4 regions of the Lysinibacillus telephonicus genome follow, and region 1 is predicted to be linked to each of the others. Evidence: riboswitches for the same ligand, from Rfam matches in the RefSeq annotation. Region 1 holds a riboswitch; each other region holds the start of a gene.
The links. Region 1 has a riboswitch for cobalamin ahead of cobJ (precorrin-3B C(17)-methyltransferase). Riboswitches for the same ligand answer to the same signal wherever they lie in the genome.
Positions count from the first base shown of each region.

Region 2: it holds a riboswitch for cobalamin, as region 1 does, so the genes downstream of both, MKY04_RS18725 (FecCD family ABC transporter permease) here and cobJ (precorrin-3B C(17)-methyltransferase) in region 1, are expected to answer to the same signal.
Region 3: it holds a riboswitch for cobalamin, as region 1 does, so the genes downstream of both, MKY04_RS13235 (ABC transporter substrate-binding protein) here and cobJ (precorrin-3B C(17)-methyltransferase) in region 1, are expected to answer to the same signal.
Region 4: it holds a riboswitch for cobalamin, as region 1 does, so the genes downstream of both, MKY04_RS09510 (ABC transporter substrate-binding protein) here and cobJ (precorrin-3B C(17)-methyltransferase) in region 1, are expected to answer to the same signal.

Region 1 covers NZ_CP155468.1:300,584-302,791, forward strand. The annotation lists gene rhaS (rhamnose ABC transporter substrate-binding protein) at 1-227, shown strand, start outside; cobalamin riboswitch at 601-778, shown strand; gene cobJ (precorrin-3B C(17)-methyltransferase) at 954-2,208, shown strand, end outside.
Region 2 covers NZ_CP155468.1:3,845,526-3,847,733, reverse strand. The annotation lists gene MKY04_RS18730 (YitT family protein) at 1-352, opposite strand, end outside; cobalamin riboswitch at 528-704, shown strand; cobalamin riboswitch at 865-1,042, shown strand; gene MKY04_RS18725 (FecCD family ABC transporter permease) at 1,178-2,208, shown strand, end outside.
Region 3 covers NZ_CP155468.1:2,739,955-2,742,162, forward strand. The annotation lists gene MKY04_RS13235 (ABC transporter substrate-binding protein) at 1-927, opposite strand, end outside; cobalamin riboswitch at 1,068-1,242, opposite strand; gene MKY04_RS13240 (Fur family transcriptional regulator) at 1,328-1,738, opposite strand; gene MKY04_RS13245 (metal ABC transporter permease) at 1,745-2,208, opposite strand, start outside.
Region 4 covers NZ_CP155468.1:1,994,872-1,997,079, reverse strand. The annotation lists gene MKY04_RS09510 (ABC transporter substrate-binding protein) at 1-1,125, opposite strand, end outside; cobalamin riboswitch at 1,323-1,516, opposite strand; gene MKY04_RS09505 (arsenic resistance protein) at 1,605-2,208, opposite strand, start outside.

The DNA of each region.
Region 1 (2,208 bases):
TATCCCCATGGATGTATTTATGGAATCCAATTGATGTAGGTTATGCAGCAGGCTATGCCTCTGTAGAACTTGTTAATGGAAAAACAGGTGCATTGGGCGAAACGTTTGAAATAGGTGAACTAGGTTCCTTTGAGGTTGTAGAAGATGGGGATGGAACGCAAATTATGCTTGGGGATCCATTTAAATTTGATTCTTCAAATATTAGCGAATGGAAAGATGTATATTAATTAAAAGATAATGTGTGGTAAAAATCTCTGTTTTCTTAAAAGCTTACTACACTAATAATATGAAATAGTCAATAAGAACCTGCTCATTTTTACCTTTGAAAATGAGCAGCTTTTTCTTTATTATAGGTAGAAATTTTTACTATTTATTTGGGGACGTTTGGGGATAACTCTAATTTATAGCTTGAGAGAACGCATAGGAATTGCATACTTTTTCATTTTAGGATTAGTCATCATTTACAAAAAAATTCATTTGATAGCGCTGTACTGCAGTGCAGTATTAAGATTTCCATTTTTCTATATTTTTTAAAAAATAGATAATTATTCTTTTTATTATAATTGTAATATGATATTTTTAATTCATACTATTATTTTACAACTAAATAGGTTATTAAGTGCTCGATTTTTCGAGGTAAAAGGGAAACCAGTGCAAATCTGGTACAGCCCCCGCTACTGTAATTGCTGATGAAATCACAATGCCACCATAAATTTGGGAAGGTGTGAGAGTAAAACGAAGCTTAAGTCAGGAAACCTGCTTGATAACGTTTAATCAAACTTTTCGGAGGGAGAAGTTTAGGTAAAGTAGTATACTATACTATTTTTGTTTGTTCTTATATGAATGATCAGGCCTTTACTCCCTTCCGAGAGTAAAGGCCTTTTTCTATTAAGATACCTTCTTTAAGAGATGGTAAAGAGACGTATTTAATATATGGATTTTAAGGAGGAATCATATTGCAAAAAGGGAAAATTTTCGTTGTTGGTTTTGGTCCAGGGGATTATGAACATATTACAAAACGGGCAATAGACGCTTTGCAGCAAAGTGAATTTATCATCGGCTACAAAACATATGTCGAGCTTATTGAACATCTTGTTACAGCTAAATCAATTATTAGCACCGGAATGACTGAAGAGGTTTCTCGGGCACAGGAAGCAGTTAAACAAGCAGAAGCCGGAAAAATCGTATCTGTTATTTCCAGCGGTGATGCAGGCGTATATGGAATGGCAGGGCTTGTGTATGAAGTTTTAATTGAGCTTGGATGGACAGAAAAGGAAGGGATTGAGGTTGAAATTGTTCCTGGAATTTCAGCTATTAATTCCTGTGCTAGTTTACTAGGTGCACCAATTATGCATGACTCTTGCACGATAAGTCTAAGCGATCATTTAACACCTTGGAAATTGATTGAAAAAAGAATTGAAGCCGCTGCCATGGCTGATTTTGTTATTGCATTTTACAACCCGAAAAGTGGTAGAAGAACAAGACAAATAGTTGAAGCGCAGAGAATTTTACTAGAGTATCGATCTCCTGATACACCTGTTGGACTAGTAAAAAGTGCTTATCGCGACCGTCAAAATATTGTTATAACAACGTTGGCAGAAATGTTGGATCATGATATCGGCATGTTAACTACAGTTATTGTTGGAAATTCAACAACCTTCTTTTATGACAATAAAATGATTACTCCTCGGGGCTACCAAAGAAAATATACACTGGGTGAGGAAAAGCAGGCATTGCGCCCACATCAACGCTTGAAAAAAGAGGCAGAGCCTTGGGCAATGGATCAGGAAACAGGAGAGGCACCATCGGGGTATGAGCGTATTGAAAGGAAGCCTAAAGAAAAATCAATTCAGCAACCGAAAAAATCTTCACTGGAAATGGCTCAATTAGCAGTTTCACTCTTAACAAAAGGTAGTTCATCGACAGCAGTACAGGAGAAAAAAATTGTACAACAGGCGATTGAGTCGATTTTTGAAGTTGCAGTAAGTCCAGGAGTAGCAAATAAATTCTTTACCCCGGAACAGATGCGAACACTCGCTGATATTGTTGGTGAAGAAGGGACAATGGAGTATACACCTGAACATCAAATTCACCTAAAAATTCCTACTACTGATCCGACAGCGATTACCGATAAGCTGCAATCAGTTGGGTTTTTAATTGCTCCAATAGGAGATGTTGCAAACATTAAAGCGTGTGATTTCTGCTACG
Region 2 (2,208 bases), 1.1 Mb from region 1:
ATCCAATCCCAAAGCCAACAAATATACCGCCAATTATTGCACTAAATATAGGCTCCATTTGAATAAGAAAACGCAGAGGTTTAAACATATCAATTACAACGGATGAAATAAGTAAGCCGTGAAGACTATTAAAAAAATAATTTTTATATTTAAACCATGCCAGTATAAAGATTGGGATGCTTAGTACAATAATCATTAAGCCAATTTTTAGTCTGAATAAATAGTGCAAAATTAGTGAAAGCCCAATGATACCACCGTCTAAAATTTCATAAGGGGTTAAAAAGAGATTTATTCCTATAGCTAAAAAAATGCTACCAACAATAATAGCGAAACCTTTCTTTAAATAATACATGCACTTCTCCTTACAATCGGACATGCACCATTTTATGATAAAAACATAGAGAAAATGTATACAGAGGAGAAAACGGGAATAAGTTAGTATCTTATACCGCTTACAATAATATCTATTTGTTCTTTTAATAATATTTCTATTAGTGTAAAACTGTGGTATGGTATTTTTAAAGATTAATTGAATATCGTTATTAAGTGCTCATAATGTTGAGGTAAAAGGGAAACTAGTGAGAATCTAGTACAGCCCCCGCTACTGTAATGGCTGATAAAATCACAGGACCACTCTTTTTGAGGAAGGTGTGAGAGTAAAGAGAAGCCTAAGTCAGGAAACCTGCTTAATAATGTAAACTAAACTTTTCGGTGGGAGAAGTATAGGTGAGTCAGTTTACAATACGTTTGTGTTTATTCACATTCTTATGTATATGTGTACACAAGCCTGTTTTCCCCATTAGAGGAATTCAGGCTTTTTTGTATGCAGGAAAAAGTCTCCTTTCTAAATTTATAGGTCAAATAAAATAATATTGTTCATCGGTATAGTATTTTTACTATTTAAAAGGGAAGTGCGATGAAAAGTCGCCACGGTACCCGCCACTGTGAAACTGAGCAATAAATCATATCCACTGCATATGCGGGAAGGGATTTGTTTGCTATGAAGTAAAGTCAGGAGACCTGCCGAATGAACGAAAATGTACCTACGGGATTATAGGAAGCATTGTAATTCATATATTCTTTGCTTCCGCATGTAAACATTCCGCTGTTTACATGTTTTTTATTTACCGAAAGAAGAGTGGTTGATCCATTAACTTTTTTTATGGGAGCAAAAATTATGATAAAAAAACATTTTTCTATTTTTCTGTTATTGCTAATTCTGATTACATTTGCATCCATTGTAGGGGCAATATTAGTAGGTTCAGTAAATATTTCGCCAAGTATTATATGGGATGTCCTCTGTTGGAAGTTAGGATTTACTAATTCGCTTACAGAGGCATCCATAGCACAATCGACAATTATTTGGGAAATCCGTCTTCCAAGAATTTTATTGGCAATAGCAGTAGGTGCTGGATTGTCTATTAGTGGAGCAGCTATTCAGGCGCTTGTACAAAACTCAATTGCAGATCCATATATTCTAGGTGTTTCCTCTGGGGCGTCAGTAGGTGCAACAGCTGTTATCATACTAGGTGCATTTTCATTTTTGGGAAATTGGGCATTATCATTAGCGGCTTTCATTGGTGCACTTATAACTGTATTCATTGTATTTTTGTTAGCTCGTGTTGGAGGAAGGACATCGATAATACGTTTATTATTGGCAGGCATCGCTATCTCACTTATTTTTTCAGCAATAACGAACTTTATTTTAATGATGACAAAAGATGCGGGGGGGATGAAGGCTGTAATGCATTGGATGTTGGGGAGCCTTGCTGGTGCTAAATGGTCTAATATACAAATTCCAATCCTTGTTTGTATTGCGGTTTTTCTATTTCTTTACTGCTTTACAAATTCACTAAATGCGCTGCTTCTTGGGGAAGAAACTGCAACAACCTTAGGAATATCATTGGAAAAATTCCGATTAATTGTCATTGTCAGTGTTTCATTATTAACGGGAGTACTTGTTGCTGTAAGCGGTACGATAGGCTTTGTTGGATTAATTATTCCTCATATTGTTCGAATGCTAGTAGGATCACATTATCGTTATGTATTGCCTTCTAGTGCATTAATAGGAGCTATATTTTTAATATGGGCGGACACACTTTCACGTATTATTATTGCACCGGAAGAAATGCCAATAGGAATTTTAACAGCTCTATGCGGTGGTCCATTCTTTATATGGCTGTTGAGGAAGGAAGGTTATACCTTTGG
Region 3 (2,208 bases), 2.2 Mb from region 1:
TTCCGGATATACGGTTTTTGCCATTAACTCAATTGCTTCACCAATTCGTGGACCTTGGCGATTAACAATATCAGGGTCTATTAAATAAACTTGTTTATTTTGGATTGCTGTTATTGTTGACCAGCCTGCACGTGATAATATTTCAGCTTCTGGGTTTTCTGCATAATTTACTGTAGTAAGAATTACTTCCGGATTTACATTAATGATATCTTCCTCTGTAACTGAAAACCAACCTTCTTGCTCTGAAAATACATTTTCAATACCAGCAGCATCCATCAACTCTTGTTGGAATGTATTAGAACCAACTGACCATACTTCTGGAGCTGGTGAAATTTCAAAGTATACTTTTTTCTTTGTTTCAATAGTTGCAGTTTTTTCTTGTACCGCGGCAATTTGTGATTTTATCGTCTCTACAATTTGTTGTCCTTGTTCTTCTACGTCCATAACTTGTGCGATTTGTTGAATATCTCCATAAACATCTTCAATTGTAAGGGCAGATTCGATGACGAATACTTTAAGCCCTGTACTTTCTAATTGCTCAATTTGTCCTTCATTACTGCTAGATGCAAAGATAATATCCGGATTCATTTCTACAATTCGCTCGGCATTCACTGTTTCAAAATCAGCTACTTGCTCAATTTCAAGTACTTCTTCGGGATATGTATCATTTTGTGTTACACCGATAACTTTGTCCCCAGCACCTAGTTCAAATAAAATTTCTGTATTACTTGGCAATAACGATACTACTTTTTCAGGTACTTTATCGAATGTTAGTTCAATACCTCGATCATCAACCACAGTATAAGACTGTTGTTGTTCATTTTTGCTATCTTTTTGTGTAGTCGTTGTTTCTTCATTAGATGCACACCCAACTAATAATAATGATATTACAAGTAGTGCAAACCATAAATTTTTAAAATATTTCATCTTACTTCCTCATTTCTTTGTCGTTAAAGAGCCTTCTACAATAAAAAAGCCATCCGAGAATGGATGGCATTAACTTACAGAATATTCACATGGATATTCAACAAATTTTGCCGTACATTCTCTTTAGTTCCGAAGAGGTTTGTTACGATCAGAAAAAGACTGGTCTCCTGGCTTGTGTGTTTTTCTAATAGATGATTTCTAATTTGACTAAGAGCACACCCTTAAAAACTACACTTACAGTTGCGGACACAGCTTCGGCCTTTAACCGAATTCCCAATTTAGCGTTTTTTGCGCGTCTTTTCCCTGCAAACTTATTCACTTAATATGCAATGTACCATACTGCCCTCAATAATTGAATAGTTATTTTTGGCTACTAGTAGTTTGCAACAAAATAAAAGTATTATTTACAATTTGCACATTTACCGTAAATTTCAAATTTATGAGATTCAATTGTACAATCTGGCAACTTTTCGTTAATCATTTCCATTGGACAAATAGGTATTTCTTTTACTTTTCCACATTCCATACATATAAAGTGGTGATGGTGGTGTTCTGATTCACACTGCATTCTAAAGTTTCTTTCACCATTGAGCTCTGTTTCTTCTAATATTCCTAAGTCAACAAATGTTGCTAAATTACGATAAATTGTATCGAAGCTCATTCCAGGAAAATCTTTTTTCAAAACTGTCAATAGGTCCCTGGCAGTTAAATATTTATCAGTTTCTTCAAACATATTTAAGATAAGCTCTCGTTTATCTGTTTTTTTATAACCGTTTTCTTTTAATTTTTCCCAAGCTCGCGAAAGATTCACAAAAAACTAACCCCTTTCCGCCTTTATTTTTAATACGCTCTTTTTACCGATGATAACTAAAAATAAAATGATAATTGATGTTACGACTATTGTACCACCTGGAGCTAGATTAAGATAAAACGCACTCACCAATCCAATGATGACTGCTGCTTCCCCGAATAAAATCGAATAAAATATCGTTTGCTTAAACCCTTTTGCTATACGCATACTTGCTGCAACAGGAAGCGTAATTAAAGAAGAAACTAATAAAATGCCGACAATACGCATACTTGCTGCAATAACTAATGCGACTACAATCATAAATAGCAAATGAATCCATTTTGCAGGCAATCCACTTGCCTTTGCATATTCTTCATCAAATGATAATACAAACATTTCCTTGAAAAATGTAAATAGAAATACAAAAACAACAATTGCGATAAAAATAACAATCCACAAATCATGCCTTGATACTGCAGAAACAGAGCCAA
Region 4 (2,208 bases), 1.7 Mb from region 1:
CATCACTGTTAGCTCCGGGCGTTGTGGGAATGTTAAAAAAGTAGCTTCAAAGACTTTTCCGTCTTTTTCCCACATACCATCCGTGTTTTTTGTCCAACCGTCTTGCTGCATTAATTGGTCAACTGATAGATCTTCCTTTGTTTCACTTAATTGTCCAAATGGTAATACTGGTGAAAACGGACCAACTGCTGCGGTTCCTTGCCCTTTCATAACAGAATCCACAATTTCTTGGCGTGGAATTAAAGAATCGACAGCTTTTCGTACAGCTAATTGCTTAAATAATGGAGATTCCATATTGTACATTACTAAATGTGTTCGTAATGATTGAGCTGTTAAAACTTCAAAGTTATCATTTTTTTCTAAGACTTCAATGTTGTCAACTGAAATATCTGTTGCTCCATCAACCTCTCCTGATTGTAAAGCCATCAAACGCGTATTACTGTCTGAAATAAACTTAATTGTTACTTCATCTAGTTTTGCCTTTTCTCCCCAATAATCTTCATAGCGCTTAACAATTAGAGATTCGTCTTGGTTAAATTGCTTTATAACATATGCACCTGTAAACGCTGGATAACCATCCTTATTATCTAGAGAATCCACATCTACGATAGTCGTGCCTGGGTCTGCTAAATTTGAGATTAGTGCAGCATTAATTTCCTTAGTTTCAATTTTTAGCTCTGACTCCGATACAACTTCCATTGATTTAATTTTTAATAAATCCTTTGTTCCTTGGTTGTTGTCAATGGCATGTTGTAATGAATTCATCACGGACGTTGCATCCATTGCTTTACCGTTATGGAATGTTACATTCTCCTGCAGTTGGAATAACCAAGTTGTATCATCCACTTGTTCCCATGATTTTGCCAACCATGGTGTAGGAGTTAAATCTTCACTTAATTTAATTAAAGTTTCCGCAGCACCTGACCGCATTATCTCCCAGCTATCGCCACTATGTGGATCTAAACCAGATGGACTCCAAGAAAACGCTAAAGTTGCGGTTTTGTCAGTTTCTTCTTTACTTGTTGCAGCTACCTGTTCTTCTTTTTTAGCTGAGCACCCTACTAACGCAAGAATGCATAGCGCCATGTAAAACCATGTAATCAAGCTTTTGTAGCATTTCTTCATTTTTTCTTCTCCTCCTAAAAATGAATTGTTTATAACAAGCTACTTTACATGTGTACAACTGTTAACAATTCAAAATAAAAAGCACTTCTGACAACTTAAGAGGTCAGAAATGCCTTGGAAAGATAAAAAGGTAGTGTCGAAAAAGCGACGAAGTATTATCCGCAAACCAACCACCTCCCTAATCTCCCGTAGGTCTCTCAGTGATATTTAAATAGGCAGGTCTCCTGACTTATCCTCTTCACAACCTACGCCTTCCCGTTTTGTTCAAAAAACAGTGGCATCAAGCAGGTTGCTCTGAATTACAGTGGCGGGAACCGTGTTGGATTTTCACCAATCTTCCCTTTTAAGCCATACTTAAAATATGTATAGCACCTATTAAAAATTCTGAAGTTTTCTATATACTACCATAAAATAAAACAATTATGTTAATTAATTTACTATTTTTGCAATTAGAATTAGCTATTGTAATAATAACTAATTTATCTCATATTATTTTTTGGAGAATCTTTCAATATCAAATTAGGTACTGCCTTCATATAGATTAATTCTCCCATTAACTCCACAATGGTTTGTGTTACAATCACAGCCGCTGCTATCTTTGCCCAGGACTCAGGTAAAGCTAATGCCAAAGGAAGAACAACAAGTGAGTTTCGTGTTCCAATACTAAAAATCAGTGCTCTCCCTGCATCCTTATCCAGTTTAAATATAAACGCGATTAAACGGGAAACAAATGGTGTGATAATTAAATACAGAAAATAAATTGGAATTACACGTACAATTACATCGAAATCACTATATACCTTACCTATTTGCGATGCCACAACAGCGATTAATACTAACGCCATAAATGGAACTGGCAGCCATGCTGTGGAATGTAAAACTCTTTCTCCTAGAACCTTCTTTTTAGCCCACAATTGAGTAATAACAGCTATTAATAATGGAGCAACTATTAATAATAGAAATGCTTCTAAAAATGGCTCCACGTGGACTATTCCCACCATATCTTCACCTATAAATAACCATAGATACAACGGCAGTAAAATCATTTGTACTACAAATAAAATAGGCGTAGAAGCTAACATT